DNA from 2 places in the Shewanella sp. 4_MG-2023 genome. Region 1 is predicted to be linked to the other one. Evidence: riboswitches for the same ligand, from Rfam matches in the RefSeq annotation. Region 1 holds a riboswitch; the other holds the start of a gene.
The links. A riboswitch is a leader RNA that binds a small molecule or an ion and turns the genes downstream of it on or off. The one in region 1 is predicted to bind lysine.

Region 1 (10,723 bases):
CGGTATAAAACTGACTGAGCAGCGTTATCCTTATGCGGGTAAAGCCAATGTTGAGATTGAACTTGGCGTGATTGAGCTGGCGAGTAAAGCAGTGCAGTGGATTGATTTAGGTAAAGAGAAGGATATGTATTTACCGCGAGTAAAATGGCTGCCAGATAGCAAGCAGTTATCATTTCAATGGCAAAGCCGCGATCAGCAGGCATTGGACTTACGCATCATTAACCTTGGTTCAAAACCTGGTTCAGACGTTAAAGCTAACACGGTTGTCAAAGAGCGCAGCCAAGCATGGGTAAACCTTAACGATGACTTACATTTCTTAAAGCAACAACAAGCGTTTATTTGGGCCTCAGAGCGTGATGGTTTTAAGCACCTTTATTTATTTGACCTGTCGGGTAAACAAATAAAGCAATTAACCACAGGGCTGTGGGCGGTTGATGATCTTGAGTTTGTGGATGAGCAGGCGGGCTGGGTGTATTTTTCAGGCCGAAAAGACACAGTTGTTGAACGCCATTTATATAGAGTGTCATTAACCAGTGACAAGATTGAAAAACTATCAACTAAAGCCGGGATGCACTCAGCAGTCTTTGCTGATAAAAAACCAATTTATTTAGATTACTTCAATAGTTTAATTCAGCCGCCACAGGTGAGTTTGCACAATGACACTGGCGAGCATTTAATGTGGGTAGAACAAAATGAAATTAACCAAACCCATCCTTTGTATGACGTTGCGGGTTTATGGCAAATACCAGATTTTGGCCAATTAAAGGCTGAAGATGGCCAAAATCTGCAGTACCGATTATTTAAACCCACTGATTTTGATGCCAGCAAAAAATACCCAGTAGTTGTTCGAGTATACGGTGGGCCACATGCGCAATTAGTGGTTAATAGCTGGAGTGAAGCGGATTACTTTACCCAATATCTATTACAACAAGGCTTTGCTGTATTTCAATTAGACAACCGCGGCTCAGCCCATCGTGGTACTAAGTTTGAATACGTTATTTACCAGAATATGGGTGATGCAGAAGTTAACGATCAAAAAGTGGGCGTAGATTACTTAAGAAGTCTGCCATTTATTGATGGCGATAATATCGCTATTTATGGTCATAGTTATGGCGGCTATATGGCGTTAATGAGCCAGTTTAAAGCCCCTGATTATTTCAAAGCGGCAATTTCAGGTGCGCCCGTGACCGATTGGCGTTTGTATGACACCCATTATACCGAGCGCTATATGGGTCACCCTGCTAAGAATAAACAGGGTTACGATGCCAGCAGCATTACCCCTTATGTGGAAAATTATCAGTCTGGTTTGCTGATGTATCACGGTATGGCTGACGATAATGTGTTGTTTGAAAATAGCACCCGCGTATATAAAGCGCTGCAAGATGAAGGCAAGTTATTTCAAATGATAGACTACCCTGGCTCAAAGCATTCTATGCGCGGTGAAAAGGTGAGGAATCATTTGTATAAATCCTTAGCTGCCTTTTTAGAACGCGAGCTTAAGTAGCGCTGTTTATAGCAAATGGGTAATAGGTAATGGGTTGGCAATAATAGCCCATTAGTTATAGATCACTTGTTATCGTCCATGAGGGATAGTTCATTTTTAATAGCCCATAAAAAAGCCAAGTCACTGACTTGGCTTTTATTTTCATTTGCTACCCAATGAGCTTAATCAAATAAGCACATTAATTGCAGACGAAATTAATCTTCTAAGTTACCACAAAAACGGTAACCTTCACCGTGGATAGTTGCGATGATTTCTGGCGTGTCTGGTAAACTTTCGAAGTGCTTACGGATACGACGGATAGTCACGTCAACAGTACGGTCATGTGGCTTAAGCTCACGGCCAGTCATTTTCATTAACAAGTCTGCACGAGTTAAGATTTTGCCTGGGTTTTCTACAAAGTGAAGCATCGCACGGAATTCACTGCGAGGTAATTTGTAAGACTCACCTTGTGGGCTAACTAAAGAACGGCTGTTGATTTCTAAGCTCCAACCGTTGAAACGGTAAAACTCAACTGAACCTTTTTCTTCGGTTTCAGCGCCAGCGCTGTTTACACGAGTTAATAGGTTACGAGCACGGATAGTTAATTCACGTGGGTTAAATGGCTTAGTGATGTAGTCATCAGCGCCAATTTCTAAACCAAGGATCTTATCAACTTCGTTATCACGGCCAGTAAGGAAAATAAGGCCAATGTTATTAATTTCACGAAGTTCACGGGCTAATAATAAACCGTTTTTACCAGGAAGGTTGATATCCATAACAACAAGATTAATCTTATTATCCTGCATGGCTTTATGCATTTCTGCGCCATCGTTTGCTTCAGTTACTACATACCCTTCGGCTTCAAAAATACTACGTAGAGTATTACGGGTTACAGCTTCATCTTCAACAATAAGAATGTGTGGGTTTTGCATGTCATTTACCTAAATTAAAAACAATTCGATTCTAGTCATGTTGCACTAGGGCTGTGGCGTTATATAGCTAAGAAAACGCCGATAATTTATAAATTCACGATAGGTGTTTATCTATGTCTGCCCTGAACAAAACACGCTTCATGACTAACTACATTATATAAACCAGTTTAAGGCACTAATATTTATCGCACTTCTATAAAAGAGTTATACGTGACGTAAATTTTGATCATAAAAAATCAATATTCAGATCGTATGCTGAGCTTGAGTAAGCTCACAACCTGTCAAAATATCTGTAAAACCGATGATTCATATAAACTAAGAGATTAAATTGCTGATTAAAGTTCCTTCGCAACCTAATTTTGTCCTACATTTATATTCAGTCTTTTAAAATGTAGAACACATTTTAAAAGCTTGAACACTTTACCAAGATTTAATTTCAGTAAATGTAGTCGCTTGTGTCACAACTTAGCGTTATGTAGCAAAATCTAGCTAGTGTGAGATATTGTACTCGTTTTAGGCATTTGTTAACAAATGAAATGTTAACAAATTTACGGGGAAGATTTGTTACAAAAATGCTTTTTGGTGTAAGCTTATGATTTTTAAGTCAAATATAATTATTGTTCTTGTGACTTACATCACACAGGGTGTTGGTCCAAGTCTTGGTTTGCTACACTGAATTGGTCTTAATTGAGAAAAATAAATGATGAATAATTCAATAGATAACCTTTGGTTTAAGTATCAAGGGACCCAATTTCTACTTACTCAGCGCCTTTCTTACGCTGTCCCCTTCGCCATTGTCACCGCCCATAATCCCTTAGGCAGCCAATTGAATCCGTGTCAAAACCGTTTGTTAGATAGGCGACTTCAACGGAAAATTCAGCAATTTAATAGCCCCTATCGTTGCTTAATTGGCGCGGCGCCAGACTTATCTCATATGGAAAAAAGTTGGGCAGTCTTTATAGAAAAAGACCAAGCGTTAGCGTTAGGCCGAGAGTTTAAACAGCTCGCTATTTACTATGTTGATAATGGGGTGTTGTCATTACTTGCCTGTGGTGAAGCACCTGACAAGGAAGTGTTAATTGGCGAGTTTGGCCCACGAACGGTTTTAGTTAATGAATTACCTGATTTGCACGATGAATAACATGATCGGCGATTAAGTGACATTTGTATCAGTTATCGAGGATGTTTAATATCAGTAACTCCTTCTATAGGTACTTAGTTAAGTGCCTTTTTTTATTGTTATTTTTATATTTTTATTAGGGCAATGGCTATTTATATACTGTTGAAACTTGATTGTTAATATTGAAGCTTAATTGTGCAGTTTAGTTGAAGGTTTTAACTCAATAACCTCGAATTTACATTGAGGTTATTACTTTTTATTTTTTAATCACTATTGTTTTATATCACTTTTTTGTTTCAAATTATAAATAACAGCTTACATGATACTATTTTGAGCTCAGTGTCTCTATTTACGTATTGTGTTATTTGACGATTTTATGGCATATCCCAATTGACTTGAGTTGTTATTTATTGGTATTTTCATGCTCTTCCTGTGGGAAGAAACAGAAGAGGAGCGTTAGCTAGGTAGTAAGTTCGAGGAAAACCAATTCCTATGACAGCTTATGAGGGAGATTAGCGCCGAGGTACTGGTATGTTTGGTTGGCATTCGGTATCGGTCGTTTAGGTTGAATCCTAGCGATTGTCACCTATTTTTTGGTGGAGAGCTTCTGGTGAAAGATTGCTGTTTCCCTTCTTTAAGGGTGCGTTATCACTGCACCAGGCTCTTCGAACGAAGTAAGTTCGGAGTGTAATCATGTTTTTACGTATTAAATTTCAAGTTGTTCCAATACTGTGTACTCAGTTTATGTCTACTCAGTCCATGTCTACTGAAAGTATGTTTAGTCAAAGTTTGTCTGCTAAAACTTTGTCTACTAAAACTTTGTCTAGTAAAAGTTCGTCTGCGAATGTCGTGGAGGTATCAGCATGAGTTTAGTTGTTGCTAAGTTCGGTGGCACCTCAGTTGCTGATTTTGACGCCATGAACCGCTGTGCGGACATTATTTTAGCCAATGCCAATACCCGCGTCGTTGTTGTTAGTGCTTCTAGCGGTGTCACTAATTTACTGGTTGAGTTAACTCAAGCCAATGTGAACGACCAACGCCGCTTAAGTTTAGTCACTCAAATTGCTAAAATTCAATATGACATTGTTGATAAGCTGGCGCGTCCACAAGATGTAGCTGCTACGATTGATAAGCTATTAAGCAGAATGGCAGTGCTTAGTGATAAGTTAGTGCTCGATAGAAGCAAAGCCATCATTGATGAGCTGTTATCCATGGGTGAGCAATGTTCATCATTATTGTTCTCTGCGGTTATTCGCCAAAAAGGCACGCCATCAAGTTCATTTGATGTGCGCCAAGTATTAAGAACTGACAGTCACTTCGGCAAAGCAGAGCCGCAAATTGAGCTAATATCGATGTTAGCCGCTGAGCATTTACAGCCGTTACTCGCTCAGCAAGTTATCGTGACTCAAGGATTTATTGGCGCAGATGAAGCAGGCAACACCACCACCTTAGGCCGCGGCGGCAGTGATTATTCAGCTGCGTTATTAGCAGAAGCGTTAAAAGCTGATGCGGTAGAGATTTGGACCGATGTGGCGGGAATTTATACCACTGACCCACGTTTAGCGCCTAATGCGAGACCTATCCCTGAAATTAGCTTTAATGAAGCGGCTGAGATGGCTACCTTTGGCGCTAAAGTATTACACCCTGCGACGATTTTACCGGCCGTGCGTCAACAAATTCAGGTGTTTGTTGGTTCCAGTAAAGCACCTGAACAAGGTGGAACTTGGATCCGTCATCAAGTAGAAGATGCCCCGGTTTATCGAGCTGTGGCTCTAAGACGCGATCAAACTTTATTAAACCTGCATAGCTTACAAATGCTCCATGCTCAGGGCTTTTTAGCGCACACCTTTGCCACGCTTGCTAAGCATAAAATTTCAGTTGATTTGATTACCACCTCAGAAGTTAATGTGTCACTAACGCTTGATAAAACCGGTTCTGACTCCAGCGGGCAGGGGTTATTAAGCGAGTCATTACTGCAAGAACTATCACAAAATTGCCGTGTAAGAGTGGAAGATAAATTAGCTTTAGTGGCGATTATTGGTAATCAAATAGCGTCAACAGCAGGTATTTGCAGCCGAGTTTTTGGGGTACTTGAACAGCATAATGTGCGCATGATTTGCCAAGGGGCTAGCCCACATAACTTATGTGTTCTCGTCGCTGAATCTGAAGCCGCAGATGTGGTTAACTCTCTGCACCAAAACTTATTTGAATAATTGCTAACGTGGCAGGTATGACATCAGTGAATTCAATTACAGAACAGGCTAACGATTATTCAGCCACCATGTCTCGGGTTGAAGTGGGAGAGCTTGCCACAGGCCAAGCTTTAACGGCGCCACTGTTTAGCTTTAAAGGCTCAGATGACGCCGCGCCCAGTGTTTATATTCAGGCCAATGTTCATGGGGCTGAAGTGCAGGGTAATGCGGTGATACATCAGCTGATGACTTTACTGCAAGACTACACTGTATTAGGCGATATTCACTGCGTGCCATTAGCCAACCCTTTAGGCATTAATCAAAAAAGTGGCGAGTTTACCTTAGGGCGATTTGATCCTATCACTGGGGTGAATTGGAACCGAGAGTATTATGATCAGTCACTTGATATTGCGAGCTGGTTCACTGAGCATCAACACTTTGCCGACAAGGACTTGTTTAGTGCTTTTAGGCAAACCTTAGTCAATAATTGCCAGCAACGTTTAGCCAACCCTTGGGGTATTAGTACCGGGCATCGCTTAGCGGTGACATTACAACATATGGCCCATGGCGCTGATATCGTGCTTGATTTACATACCGGGCCTAAATCTGCAAAGCACCTTTATTGCCCTGAGTATGATGCAGCCGCAGCCGCGTTTTTCTCGATCCCCTTATCGTTAATTATCCCCAATGAATTTGGCGGCGCCATGGATGAAGCGGTTTTTTGTCCATGGTGGCAATTAACTGAATATGCAGCGTTAAAAGGGCGCATATTCGATGTGCCTGTGGCGGCTTTTACCTTAGAGCTAGCAAGCCAAGAACGTATTGATATGGCAGATGCTAAAAATGATGCCCTAGGTATTTTGGCCTATTTGAGCCATCGGGGAGTGATCAAAGAGCATGTTGCTCCTGCCAGCATGAAACGCTGGGGCTGTTACTTAAAGGATTATAAAAAGTTTCATGCCCCTAAAGCGGGTTTAGTGGAATACTGCGCAGCGGTTGGTGAGCCGTTAGCTGCTGGCGAGCCTTTAGTGACCTTATTAAGGTTAGATCAGTACGGCAGTGATAATGCCGTCACTTCGGTGAGTTTGCCGATAGATTGCGTGCCAGTGCTGCATTTTGCTTCAGCTTCAGTCCATCAAGGCACTGAGCTGTATAAAGTCATGACTAAGGTATTTGAAATTCCATAAGCTAAATAGATAAGTTAATTTCGTTTTTTCAGCAAGTTAAGCCCGTAGCTAGTTTTTACGGACTTAGTTTTTACGGACTTAGTTCTCTCAGGCTTAGTTCTTGCTAGCTTAGTTGATGTTAAGCACTGCTATTTATTTGACTAGCTTCTTAATATTTCTAATGGCATCGACAGCATTTCATCGCCAGATGCAGCAAAATACCAAATAATAGCAATCAGTAAGCCAACCGTAATGAAGTACCACAAGGTCGAGAAGATTTGCCCATAACGGTCAAGGGGCAATAAATGACTTTGATGACGGCTTTTCCATTCAAATACAATCTCAAGACTGCCAATTAATAATAAGAAGCCCAGTAATGCCAGTCCAAGGCTGTAGCTAATGAATACCCCAGCGGCTGCGCCTGCGATACAGGCGATTAGACCCACCATGCTATTCATCGAAAAGGTGATACTTTTTAAAATATGACCACCATCTAAAGGCAGTATCGGCAATAAATTAAAGAGGTTTAATAGGGCGTTAAAGCTGGCCAGTCCGGCAAAAAAGATATTACCCGTCAGCCAATAAGCCAGCATACAGCCGATGGACATAAACAGGCCAAAAGTCGGCCCCATAATAGAGATCACCACGTTCTGCCAACGGGTATTAATACGCTCGTCACTAACAGCAAGGCCGCCCATAAATGGGATCAAATAAATCCCTTTGGTTTTCATGCCAAAGTGTTTCATTGCTTTGATATGACCATATTCATGGATAACCAAACAGGCAATCAAGGCTAATGCAAACTCAATTGAAAATAGCCAAGAGTAGGCCGCCACACTGGCTGCAGCGAGCATGGCTTTAATCACTTTGGCGCTTTTAAGTAACTTAAAACCTAGAGAGGCTAAGCCAACAAAACTGAATTTTTGTTGTTTAACTGGGGCCACTTCAGGGGTTTGTCGTTCTATGTCCTTGCTGTTACGCTGGCCATCGGCAATGGTGTTATTGTCCACCAAAACCGTATAGTTGATGATAAATGGTTGCCACTGCACATCAGACTCTAAGCGCACTTTCATGACTTGGCGGTTGGTTTGGGTGATGACATCATCATGACTGGGTTCTGCTAGTGAACTCGGTCTAGACAACTCAAATTCGTGGATAGTAAAGCTTTGATTATCAGCAGAAGCCGACTTTTGCGAAACCAGTTGATTATCCCAATAGAGCTGTTGCCAGCCAGCCATGGAGCCCTCTAATCGTAGGCGTTTTCCTAGGCATTCTATGTTTAACAGTTCCATGCTTGATACTCGTATTACGGGATAAAATGTGGAACAGCATTTTGCCTGAGTCGTGAGGCTGACTCAAGAAAATTCAGACTCAAGAAATTCAACCGTTTCAATTCCTTGTCTAATAGTACTGAAAATAAGCTTTGCGCTGCAGCAATGACCATTTAGCTGGGCATGTTGGCGTACATAATGAATGAAAGTCATTAAGTCGATAGCCTGAGTGCTTAATGCTAATTGAGGCAATGCGGCTACGGTTATAGGTTGGCTGGTATCTGTTGCTGAGTTGATGGAAATATCGAAAGTATTGCCTTCACTGTCGAGTAACTTATCGCAGGTACCTGCAATATGAGGAGTTAAGCAGCAAAACTCTAGCCAGTCTCTATCACTAGCTAGATAAATAAGCTCGTCACAGCTTTGCTGCTTGATGACTGCGGGCCAACAAATACTTTGCATGATAAAACCTGTAGGCGGTGACACTGAGTAACCATTGATAAACTCAATGATTTAAGGCCACACTATTGCCGCTTGAAGTATGTACCCGTTACATAGTGCAACTATCGGTTGCCATAATCAAAACTAATTTCATTTTGCTTATTCATGACGAGGCAAGGGCCGTGCTCCCGTTGGGTTGTATTTTTAGACGGGCCAATATTAATTTTAACGTTGGTAAAGATATGCTTTTTGGCCTGAATAAAATGCTTATTATAGTAGCCATCGGCATCTTGCTGTAATTGCTTGAACTGCGCTTCTAACTGCGCACGATTGCTGGCGAGTTGTTTCTTTTCATCCAGCATCATTTTTACTTGCTCTATCATGCCTGCATCGGTTTGCCATTCGCTTTTAGGTGGCAGCTTGCGTAATCTAGCTTCAATATCAAGGCCTGCAATGACAAGCTGTTTGATTTTATCATGGGTAGTTTTGACTTCTGCGCGAATTTGAGCTTGATCCATGGCGCAAAATAATGCGGTTTTAGTGCCTGCTGTAGCGCCAATTGCCACCGCATGAATGCCTTTGCTAGCGCTCGCCTTGCCACCAACCAGATCGCCTCGTTTGCCGCTAGGATCACTCACTGTGATGACACCGTTTGAACATGCGTGACTATGAAGTAATTGCTTGGTCACTAAGATATCATTGTCAGCATTAAGGCTTGAGTATTGCACGAATTGTGCGCAAATTTGTCCTTGGGCATTAATGGTGGTGCTAAGTTGATGCTCTTTAATTTGGCGACCAATGATGCCTTTACTGACAATGATATCGCCTTTGGCATCCAGTGTTGCTGAGTCCACAAACCCCATGACGGTAATATCGCCGCTACTTTTCACTTGCATGCCTTCATGGACATCACCGCTAATTAACACGCTGCCTTCAAAGTTCACATGGCCAAAATTGACATCAACGTCTTTAATTTGTAGTACATCATCCACTTGCATGCCAAGGCGGGTTTCAACTGGCTGACCTGAAACTGTCGCAATTAATAAGTTAGGATCATTGACGGCCAGTTGAGTGCCATTACCTGGCTGCATAATCATGTCTTTGCCGGGGATTTGCGGCAAAACATCACCATTGACGTTATAACCTGCAACACCATCTGTAGCAGGGGTTTTAATCATTAATACATCGTTTGGTTTTACCATGATCATGGCGCCCAAATCGCGCATATCCACCGATCCATCTTCTCGCTCTTGGGGTTGCAATAAGCGCTCGCGGGCTAATGGCACTTGCCTTGCTAGGCTGGCATTGGTGCCATTTTGGGGCTGTTTACCGTGGGCGATCAGCGAGCGACATTGCTCACCTGGCGGTAAGGTGTCTAATTGTTGTAGTAGCGATAGGATGTTGGGTTTGCTTAAGCCCATTTTAACCTTATGGAATTTAAGCGCATTTAAAATGGTTGGCAGTGTTGGGTCTTGGCCGCCATAGGCAGACACCAAGCTCATTGAGGCTGACATTTTATCTTCGCTGATCTCGATGATGACTTTACCATCAAGGCGCTCAGCAATAATAAAAAATAATTCGTGTTTACCGCTATCGACACTGCAGTGACTATTTACTTCAGCGGTCGCCTTAGCAATGTTTTGCTCTAAGGGCCGCAGCATGGCAAATTCAGGCTGATTAAGTAACTGGGTTATATCATCTTCAGTGATGGGGCCGTGACGGCTAGGCGTAACGCGAAGCTCAACTTGAGTTTGATCAACATTAAAAACCGCTAAATCTGATGCTAGCATAAAATCCCTTATTTTTACGTTCTACATTTGAGCTTATTAGGCTGCCCAATGGGTAGAACGATACGCCTTAGATGACGTTTATTATTAGCTAACAAAATGTAGCGTTTTTTAGGGATAAAAACTAGTCAGTAATTGGTTGTTTTATAACTAAATCAAATAATTTGTGAACTCCATAGCCGTGGAGCCATTTTTGTTATTTATTAAATTGATATAATTTATATTTATTGTTTTCTGCTGGCACATTTACTTGGCCAAATTCAGCGGCTATGGTGTCGGCATACGGCAAGTTTCGGTTAGCGACAATTTGCCAGACGCCGCCTTTGGCAAG
Region 2 (10,723 bases), on a different contig from region 1:
TTGTGGTCACTATTGGAGCTAAAAATGCTCAAGAACAATTACGTACCTCGATGGCGCTTGGTGCCGACCGTGCTATTCATGTCCTGACTGATGACGAGTTAGTGCCGTTATCGATTGCTAAAATTTTAAAAGCGGTTCAAGAAAAAGAACAAGCAGAATTAGTGATATTTGGTAAGCAATCTATTGATGGCGACAATAACCAAACCGGTCAAATGCTAGCTGCATTAACGAATATGCCTCAAGCAACGTTTGCATCAGAGCTAACATTAACGGCAGACAGTGCAGAAGTAACCCGTGAGATTGACGGCGGCTTACAAACAATAAAAATGCCATTACCAGCGGTGGTTACGGTTGATTTACGTTTAAATGAACCTCGTTACGCATCATTACCTAATATTATGAAAGCTAAGCGTAAGCCATTAGAGACACTTTCAATTGATGATTTAGGCGTAAGCTTAAAAGCACATCAAACCATTATAAAAGTCACCCCTCCAGCTGAGCGTAAAGCTGGCATCATTGTGAATTCAGTGGCTGAATTAGTTGAAAAGTTAAAAAATGAAGCGAAGGTGATCTAATTATGACTATTTTAGTATTAGCTGAACATGATAACGCAAGCTTAAAATTAGATACCGCTAAAGCAGTAAGCGCAGCGGTTGCCATTGGTGGTGATGTGCATGTGTTAGTTGCTGGTAGTGATTGCGCTGCAGCAGTTACCGCAGCGCAAGCATTAACAGGCGTAAGCAAGGTATTAGTTGCTGATAATGCTGTGTATCAAGCGCAACTAGCAGAAAACCTTTCACAGTTAGTGGTTAACCTTGCAGGTGATTACGAACATATTATTTCTGCGGCTAGCAGTGTCGGTAAAGATACCCTGCCACGAGTCGCGGCGTTATTAGATGTGGCGCAAATTTCTGAAGTGATTGAAGTTGTAAGCACAGATACCTTCGTGCGTCCTGTTTATGCCGGTTCGGCATTAGCGACAGTGCAAAGTTTAGATGCGGTTAAAGTGCTAACAGTACGAACCAGTGCTTTTGATGCCGCAACCAATGACGGCAGTGCAGAAGCGGTTATGGTTGATTTTGTTGCCACAGCAGCGGCAGAATTTGTTTCGCAAACATTAACTGAATCAGAGCGTCCTGAGCTTGGCAGTGCTGGGGTGATTGTTTCCGGCGGCCGCGGTATGGGCAGTGGTGAGAACTTTGCTATTTTAGAAGCGCTTGCTGATAAATTAACTGCTGCTGTTGGTGCTTCGCGCGCAGCTGTTGATGCTGGCTTTGTACCGAATGATTTACAAGTAGGTCAAACTGGTAAAATTGTCGCACCTGATCTGTATATTGCTGTAGGTATCTCAGGGGCTATTCAGCATCTTGCTGGTATGAAAGACTCTAAAGTCATTGTGGCAATCAACAAAGATCCTGAAGCGCCGATTTTCCAGGTTGCAGATTATGGTCTGGAAGCTGATTTGTTTGAAGCGATCCCTGAGCTAACTAATTTGCTATAGTCCTTAATTAGAGCCCTTAATTAGAGCCCTAAATAAGAGTCCTAAATAATGCTCTTTATAATAGGATTATGGCTTACGCTAGTTTTTTAGTGAGTTAATATCCACTAATAAAAAACGGCACTAAAAGGCTTTTACCGAGAGGTAAAAGCCTTTTTTAATGTTCCGTAGATAGTTGCTGCCAATTTATACTAATGCGTTGTTATTTGCGGTGCTGTTCTATCAGTGAGCAAAAATTACCACTGCGTTAAATATGAACCCTTGCTAATAAAAGGTTACACTGGTGCTGCGTCAATGTGCGCGGTTTTAGTTGTGATGTTATATATCACAAGATAATCAAGTTTTATCTGGCAATGATGCTACTGCTTATGTTTGTATGATGGGGTGTTGATATACAGAGCCTTTCTGTTGTTAGCATAAGTAGAGGTGCATTAAGTATCAGTACGGGTGAGTTGGGTGATGCCAATAACTTATTCGGAAAGGATTTAGTGCCGAAGTAAATGGATTCTATCAAAACCATTTATTGGGGCAGTTACCGAAAGGGACTGCACTGTCATGGTAATTTCTATCCGAAAGGGTAGAAGAATATATATCGACAACGATATTGATATTACTGTGGAGTGCTACTGAAAAGAATTTCGTTTACGTATTCAACGTAAACTTGCCTTATCAGTTATTCTCCATTCGTACTCAACGAAGAAATTATAAGAAATGATGATAACAAGTTACGCCGATTCGGCTCTCTCGCTTTTGCCACCAGTAGTGGCTATTTTGCTCGCAGTATTAACTCGCCGAGTCTTACTTTCATTGGGCTTAGGTATTATCACCGGGGTGTTTTTACTCGGTGATTTTTCAGTTAGCGCTGCAGCCTCAAATTTACTGACTACCGTCACGGGTCTAGTTTGGGATGATGGCGCGCTCAATTCATGGAACCTACAAATTTTAGGTTTCTTGGTGATTTTGGGCATGATCACGGCATTAATCACGGTAAGTGGTTCAGCTCGCGCCTTTGCTGATTGGGCTCATCAACGTATTCGCAATAAACGTGATGCCAAGTTGATGACTATCTTCCTTGGTGTTGTAGTGTTTATTGATGACTACTTTAACAGTATTGTGGTGGGATCTATTGCACGTCCAATCACCGACCGTTACCACATTTCACGGGCTAAATTAGCCTACTTATTGGATTCAACAGCGGCACCAATTTGTGTTATCTCGCCTGTTTCAAGCTGGGGGGCGTACATTATCGCCCTGATCGGCGGGATTTTAACGGCTCATGGCTTTGCTGATACAGGGCATTTAAGTGTGTTCCTGCAAATGATCCCAATGAACTTTTATGCCATTTTTGCATTATTATTATTGGTGTGTGTGGCGTTATTTGGTTTAGATATTGGCCCAATGCGTAAGCATGAACAAAATGCCCAAAAGGGTGAGTTGTTCGACGAATCTAAAGGCTTACCACCAGGAGCCACAGCCGATTTACCAGAAGCGGAAACCGGTAAAATCATTGGCTTATTCTTACCTATATTAGTGTTAGTTGCGGCAACCTTCTATTTCATGGTGGCGTCAGGCGCTGATGCATTATCAGCTAATGATTTACCTTTTAGCATTTTAGGAGCATTTGAAAATACTGAAGTGAGCTCGTCACTATTTTACGGTTCACTGGTGGGGTTAGCGGTCACCTTAGTATTAACTGTGAAGCAAAAAATTGCTCTGCCTATGGTGTTCACTGGCATCAAACTTGGCGCTAAATCAATGCTACCTGCCATTTATATTTTGTTATTTGCTTGGACGATTTCAACGGTTATTGGCAACCTTGAAACCGGTAAATACATGGCCAGTTTAGCCACAGGCAATATTCCATTTGCGATGCTACCTGCAGTATTATTTTTATTAGCAGGCCTAACCGCATTTGCAACCGGCACCAGCTGGGGTACCTTCGGTATCATGTTGCCAATTGCAGCTGATATGGCGATGGGCAGTGATAGCACTATGATGTTACCTATGCTTGCAGCCGTGTTATCTGGTGCAGTATTTGGCGATCATTGTTCACCGATTTCAGATACCACTATCTTGTCGTCAACGGGGGCGAGTTGTCACCATATCGATCACGTAATGACGCAATTACCTTATGCGTTAATCGTGGCGGTCATTAGTATTATTGGCTACGGTGTATTAGGTTTTACCGCGTCAGTGGCCATGGGCTTGGTCACCTGTAGTGTGCTATTTGTATTAAGCGTTATTGGACTGAAGTTGATCACTAAATAGCGTAAGCTAACTCGGTTTGATTTAAGCTTATCGCGAACTTTAGATATAGCTAACTTGTATGAAAATGCCGCTCAGATGAGCGGCATTTTTTATGTTTTAAAATCAAGGCTGCATAATAAAGTGGTATATATAAGCTAAATATCTAAGTCGAATCACTAGAGTGAACCTCAAAGGTTTAAGCTCACATGTTTTGTTTATGCAGCAGTTATTGTTAGCGAAGAGAAGCAGCGATTAGCACTGTGAGTGAATGACTGTTTCTGCCAATGGTGGGTGCAAGGGTTAGCAATTATAGGGATTAACAGGTACTGCTAATCAGCGTACTCGGATCTAGGTGAAAATTGAGATAAAAAAATGCCGCTCAAATGAGCGGCATTTTTAGGATTTAAGTTTAAGTGCTAAATAAAATTAGCTTTAACCAAACTTAAATGATGTTAAGCCACAAGGTTCTAATAGCGTTAGTTTAAACCACGACGCTCAAGTAATGCATCAGTCGTCGGCTCTTGACCTCTGAAGGCTTTATACGCATCCATTGGTGGTACTGAGTTACCCACTTCACGAATGGTTTTGCGATACTTCATCCCAATTTCACGGTTTAGACCGCCTTGAGTTTGTACGTAAGCAAAGGCATCAGCTGCAAGGATTTCACTCCACATGTAAGCGTAATAACTTGCAGAGTAGCCGCCCGGGAAAGCGTGAGCAAAATAGCTTGAGCGGTAACGAGGTGGTACCGCTTTAATGTCAACACCGTGTTTTTTCAGGGCGCTTGCTTCAAAGCTCGCCACATCTTGTAATGGCACATCAGCAGCAAGTGAATGCCACTCTAAATCAACTAGTGCTGCCGCCATATACTCTAAGGTGTCAAACCCTTGATTAAAGCTGCGAGACTCAAGTAATTTTTCTAGTAGTGCCTCAGGAATGACTTCGCCTGTTTCATAGTGCTTAGCATAGTTAGCCAGCACTTTAGGGTGCGCTGCCCAGTCTTCTTCAAATGTCGATGGGAACTCTACAAAGTCACGTGATACTGAGGTGCCCGCAAGTGATGGGTAAGTAACTTTTGAGAACATACCGTGGGTACCATGGCCCATTTCATGGAACATGGTGGTGACTTCACTGTAGCTCACAAATGTTGGCTGACCTTCAGGGGCTTTCTTAATGTTCATCACATTAACTACCACAGGCTTGTTGTTTAATAACTCAGACTGACCCACAAACGAGTTCATCCAAGCGCCGCCACGTTTACCTTCACGAGAAAAGTAATCAGCATAAAAGATAGCCATACTGCTGCCATCTTCATCAAACATTTCATACGCTTTTACATCAGGGTGATAAACAGGCAGATCAGGTCTTGGTGTTAAGGTCACGCCATACAATTCTTTAAGAGTGAAAAACACGCCATCTTCCAGTACACGATTAAATTCAAAATAAGGCTTAATTGATGCCTCATCTAAATCAAATTTTTCTTTACGTACACGCTCGGCATAATAAGCCCAATCCCATGGTTCAAGGGTAAAGTCGCCGCCCATTTTGGTGATCATTGCTTGTATGTCTGCGGCTTCTTTTTGGGTGTTTTCAACTACAGCAGGCACCATTGAGCCAAACATCTTATAAACCGCATCTGGGGTTTTGGCCATTTGTGGCGCTAAGCGGTAATCTGCCCAACTGTCATAACCCAGTAATTGGGCTTTTTCGGCACGTAGTTGCGCTAAACGAGCCACTAAAGAAGCGGTTTCATTGTCACCCGTTAAACCGCGGTTAGCAGATGCTTGCCATACTTGTTGACGTAACTGACGGTTGTCTAGTTGGGCTAATACAGGCTGACGAGTGGTGTTGGTAATGCTAAGTAAGTATTTACCTTCATGGCCTGCTGCACTGGCATCAATGGCTGCTGATTTAATGGCGGTTGCTGATAAACCCGCAAGCTCTGACTCATCCTCAACGACTACGGCGATTTCTTTACTTAAGCGCATTAGTCGCTGTGAGAATTCGTTAGTCAAGGTTGACTGCTCTTCATTCAATACACGAATTTGCTGTTTTTGCGCTTCTGTTAGTTTAGCGCCCGCTAGAACAAAACGTTGATGATAAACTTCAATTAAGCGTTTTGCTTCAGGGCTAATTTCTAAGCCTTCACGGCTGTTATAAATCTGTTCAATGCGGCTAAAAAGTGCAGCATTTAAATTAATGTTGTCAGAATGGGCTGCCATTTTAGGCGCCATAATGCCCTGTATTTTACGTAGCTCAGGGTTACTTGTTGAACCGGTTAAATTATAAAAAACCTTCGATGTACGGCCTAATAGTTCACCGCTTTTTTCCATGGCAACAATGGTATTTTCAAAGGTTGCAGGCGCTGGATTGTTAGCAATAACCAAGATTTGCTGGTAATGCTCATTGATACCTTGCTCAAGCGCAGGTAAGAAGTGCTCATTTTTTATGTCAGCAAAATTAGGGGTTTGATATTGCAAGCTGCTTGGAGCAAAAAAAGGATTATCTGCTTGTATCATAGTGACGTTTTCAGCTTGGGTTGTATCAGTATTTGAGATTGAGCATCCACCTACGACGATTGTGGCAGCAATAGCTGCAGCAACAAGTGTTTTATGCATAGTGTTTAGACTTCCTATTATATTTTATTGTTCAAACAATCTATCAATTGTTTCTTAATCGTATCTGAAGTAATACAAAAAGCGTGAACTATGATGGCTTTTTTAACGTTAACTGTTTAATAAATGTGACATGTTAACTGGATTTAACATGTAATTACTGCTGCGAGAGGTGATTAGCTCAAAAGCGCAGCTGCACAGAGATGATTTTTTGTGATACCGACATGAGTTTATCTATTCTAACGCTTATTTCGCTGCTGAAAAAATGATAAACTGCCACGGTAAATAACCATAAGGACACACCGTTTTGGCGCAACTCTACTTCTACTATTCTGCAATGAATGCAGGTAAATCAACTTCGCTACTGCAATCATCGTACAACTACCGTGAACGTGGAATGAATACCTTAGTCATGACAGCGTCAATTGATGATCGTTATGGTATTGGCAAAGTGGCTTCTCGTATTGGTATTGAAACCGAAGCCCATGTTTTTAGTGATGGTGATAACCTTGCTTATTTTATTGAAAAGCAACTTGCTGAACAAAAGCTGCACTGCATATTAATTGATGAGTCGCAATTTTTAAGTAAAGAGCAAGTTAAGCAGTTAACCCATGTGGTTGATAATTTTGATATTCCAGTGCTGTGCTATGGTTTAAAAACCGACTTTCAAGGTGAATTGTTTACCGGAAGCCAATACTTATTAGCCTGGGCTGATAAATTGGTAGAACTTAAAACTATTTGCCATTGCGGCCGTAAAGCCAACATGGTGTTAAGACTGGATGGCAACGGTAAGCCTATGCGTGATGGTGAGCAAGTTGCCATTGGCGGTAACGAAAGTTACGAGTCGGTATGCCGTAAGCATTTTAGAGAATTTCTTTGGGACTAGTTCGTTGCAGTTAACGAGTTACTCTTAAATAAAACAGCGCCTATATTGATTTATAGGCGCTGTTTTTGTTTGGACTTGTTTTTGGTAGTTACTTACAAAGCAGCGTTAAAAATCCGCCTCATCAAAATTAGCAATATGCGCTACTCGCTTCAATTTGCTTAGGTAAACTTCGAGCCTGGCTACCCCAGTAACTCAGATATTATTAGGGCGTAGTTTGAATGTATCGTTATTTGCGATTAAAAATCCGCGTCATCAAAGCTGGCAATATGTTCGCTACTTGCTTCAATTTGCTTACGTAAGCTTCGAGTCTGACTGCCCCAGTAGCTCATATAAAACTGAGCGGTTTTAAGTTTGCCTTTATAGAACTCCGTTTCTTCAGTACCAGCTTCAATAGCTGCAAACGAGGTGGCGGCAATACGGGTCCACATCCACGCCAGTGTGGTGATGCCAAATAACTGCATGTAGGCCATAGAAGCTGCGCCAATAATATCTGGATTAGTGCTGGCAGATTTGACGATAAAGCCAGTGGCTTTTTCTAAATCGCCTGCCGCATCCATTAAGCCGGCAATGTAAGGCTGCATGTTTGCATTGGCGCTGTTTTCTTGGATGAGTTGTTTAACCATCCCTGACCACAATGTCAGTGCAGCGCCTTTATCTGAGAGTAATTTACGGCCAACTAAATCCAATGCTTGTACGCCATTGGTGCCTTCATAAATCATCGCAATGCGAATATCGCGGACAAATTGTTCCATGCCCCATTCGTTAATATATCCGTGGCCGCCATAAACTTGCTGCGCATCAACACAGGCTTTAAAGCCTTGGTCGGTGACAAAGCCTTTTACTATTGGGGTAAATAGCGCTGCCAGCATTGAAGCTTGTTTTGCTTGTGCGGGATCAGTATGGCGCTCAGCAGAGTCTAGCCAAAGCGCTTGCTGGCCCATTAAGGCGCGGGTGCCTTCATTAAATGCTTTTTGCGACAACAGCATTCTGCGCACATCGCCATGAACTAAAATAGAGTCAGCGGCTTGCTCTGGTTGTTTAGCACCAGATAACGCGCGGCCTTGAATGCGACCTTTAGCATATTCCAATGCGTTTTGATAAGCGATATCAGACACGCCTAAACCCTGAATGCCGACGCCTAAGCGGGCTTGATTCATCATGGTGAACATTGCCTTTAAACCTTGATGAGGTGCGCCGACTAATTCACCTAGAGCATTATCAAAATGCATCACACAGGTGGAGTTACCATGAATACCCATTTTATGTTCAAGGCCGGTGGCAGATAAACTATTAGCTTCCCCCAAACTGCCGTCATCGTTAACCATAAACTTAGGTACCGCAAACAATGAGATCCCTTTAACGCCTTCTGGAGCGTCAGGTAATTTAGCTAATACCAAGTGAATGATATTTTCCGCTAAATCATGATCACCAGATGAGATAAATATTTTTTCACCGCTAATGGCAAATTGGCCATCTGCAGCTGGGGTTGCCTTAGTGCGCAGTAAAGCTAAATCAGTGCCAGCATGAGACTCAGTTAAGTTCATGGTGCCAGTCCACTCACCACTGACCAGTTTGGCAAGGTATTTTTGTTTCAGTGCATCACTACCATGAACGTGGATAGCTGAGTAAGCACCATGGGTTAACCCTGGGTACATGGCAAAGGCCATATTGGTGGCGGTTTTCATTTCGGTGGCAAAGGTGCCAATAACTTCGGGTAAGCCTTGACCGCCATATTCAGGATCACAGGTTAATGTGGCCCAACCATCATCAACGTATTGTTTATACGCCTGTTTAAATCCTTTTGGGGTAATCACTTTGCCATCCACAAGCTGACAACCTTCAAGATCACCTGAAGCATTAAGCGGCAACATAATCTCGGTAGTGAAATCGGCCACGCCTTGCAAAATAGCATCAGCAAGCTCAGGGTCGATTTCATCAAAACCTGATAAGTTAGGTTGCTGATAAATATTAAGTAATTCAGATAATATGAATTGATAATCTCTAAGGGGGGCTTGATAAATCGGCATAATAGGATCCTTTCTTATGATATTTCTGTGCTTACTCGCATAGTGACAGAATTGATGTTCAAGAATTAAACAGGTGTTTAACCATAACTAACTTTGAGCAAAAACTCAGTAATTATTTATCGGCGGTTTGTTAACTTCACAGCGGCAATTATAGCGTCAGGTGTCGTTATTGAATGTGGATGGCTATTGAAAAGTGAGATTGATGTGCTTCTATTATGCTAATAGGTAATATAGTCAATGGGTTGTATTGAGCTAGTTTTGAATTAAAGCTGATTTGAGTGATTGATTTGAGTGATTGATTTGAGTGATTGATTTGAGTGATTGATTTGAGTGATTGATTTGAGTGATTGATTTGAAACTAGCACTCACATCCCTGTGAATGCTACATCGATTCAGTATTGTGGCAATGGCTGCTAAAGTTTAACTCAAAACCACGTTTATCGCCCTAGTTATAGCATTTAGTTAGTGCACGTAAGTACTGATTCAGTTAATTCGCGGTCTTGCTGTTGTGATAACGGCAACTCCCTTGCTTGCTCGCGCAGATAGTCCATTCCCGCTAAGAAACCGGAGAACATTTTCAGCGCAATAAATTGCCCTTCAGTGGTAGTGCGGTAGTTACTGCCTTGTTTCTTTATTGCCCCAGCTGCATGCAAGTAACTCATTTCTAAGGGAAATGCCTGCCACAATGTTTTACCGGTATGGGCTTTAAATTGTTGATTATCTAATACACCATGACCCATCATCATCATTAAGTGATGTTGTATTAGCGCTTTTTGCTCAAGAGGTTTGGTATAACAGGTACCACTATGGCCGGCATTGATACGCTCAATATAGGTTGGGATATCAAAGCTGGAAATGTTGAATTGCTCGCCAAAGCGGCCAAAGGCACCAGAGCCAACCCCAAAGCAATCTTCACCGTCGAGCACATATTTGTTTTCAACTGGTTGGCCAAAATTACGGCTAAATGTCCATGGGAACTCCATTATGTACTTGTCACCTAACGCTTGTTTAACAGCTAGAAATTGCGGCCAAAGCTCATTAGGCTCACCTGCAAGGCTACCTGCTTTTTTACGGTTTTTACCAATGCCGATAGTCAGTGGATAAGTAGTAATTTGATCAGGGCTTAAGCGAATCGTTTGCTCAAGATCCCAAGCAATTGACTCAGGCGTTTGCACCTTAAAGCCATACATCATATCGAGGTTTACAGTGGGGATGACCTCAATGGCGCGGCTAACGTATTCAGCTTGCTGTAATCCTGAGCCAAACTTTTCAAAACGGCCACTGGCTTTTAAAATCTTATCGTCAAAGCTTTGCACCCCAATGGACATTCTATCCACTAAGCCTTTAAGTAAATGTGGATTGCCTTCTTTAAAGTAGATTGGATCGCTTTCGCAAGAGACCTCGCGTACCGTGGTGATCGATTTAATCATCTCGATGGTTTTAATCAACT

Region 2: linked by a shared signal. The riboswitch ahead of Q4546_RS16755 (Na+/H+ antiporter NhaC family protein) and the one ahead of lysC (lysine-sensitive aspartokinase 3) in region 1 are both predicted to bind lysine.

The regions. Positions count from the first base shown of each region.
Region 1 covers NZ_JAUORL010000029.1:37,210-47,932, reverse strand. The annotation lists gene Q4546_RS15100 (S9 family peptidase) at 1-1,504, shown strand, start outside; gene arcA (two-component system response regulator ArcA) at 1,699-2,415, opposite strand; gene Q4546_RS15090 (DUF3293 domain-containing protein) at 3,119-3,556, shown strand; lysine riboswitch at 3,974-4,150, shown strand; gene lysC (lysine-sensitive aspartokinase 3) at 4,399-5,748, shown strand; gene Q4546_RS15080 (succinylglutamate desuccinylase/aspartoacylase family protein) at 5,766-6,914, shown strand; gene Q4546_RS15075 (site-2 protease family protein) at 7,055-8,185, opposite strand; gene Q4546_RS15070 (DUF4144 family protein) at 8,249-8,626, opposite strand; gene Q4546_RS15065 (DUF342 domain-containing protein) at 8,728-10,395, opposite strand; gene Q4546_RS15060 (methyltransferase) at 10,589-10,723, opposite strand, start outside.
Region 2 covers NZ_JAUORL010000037.1:8,714-19,436, forward strand. The annotation lists gene Q4546_RS16745 (electron transfer flavoprotein subunit beta/FixA family protein) at 1-575, shown strand, start outside; gene Q4546_RS16750 (electron transfer flavoprotein subunit alpha/FixB family protein) at 578-1,501, shown strand; lysine riboswitch at 1,912-2,132, shown strand; gene Q4546_RS16755 (Na+/H+ antiporter NhaC family protein) at 2,210-3,766, shown strand; gene Q4546_RS16760 (M3 family metallopeptidase) at 4,222-6,363, opposite strand; gene Q4546_RS16765 (thymidine kinase) at 6,668-7,246, shown strand; gene Q4546_RS16770 (acyl-CoA dehydrogenase C-terminal domain-containing protein) at 7,483-9,273, opposite strand; gene Q4546_RS16775 (coproporphyrinogen III oxidase family protein) at 9,732-10,723, opposite strand, start outside.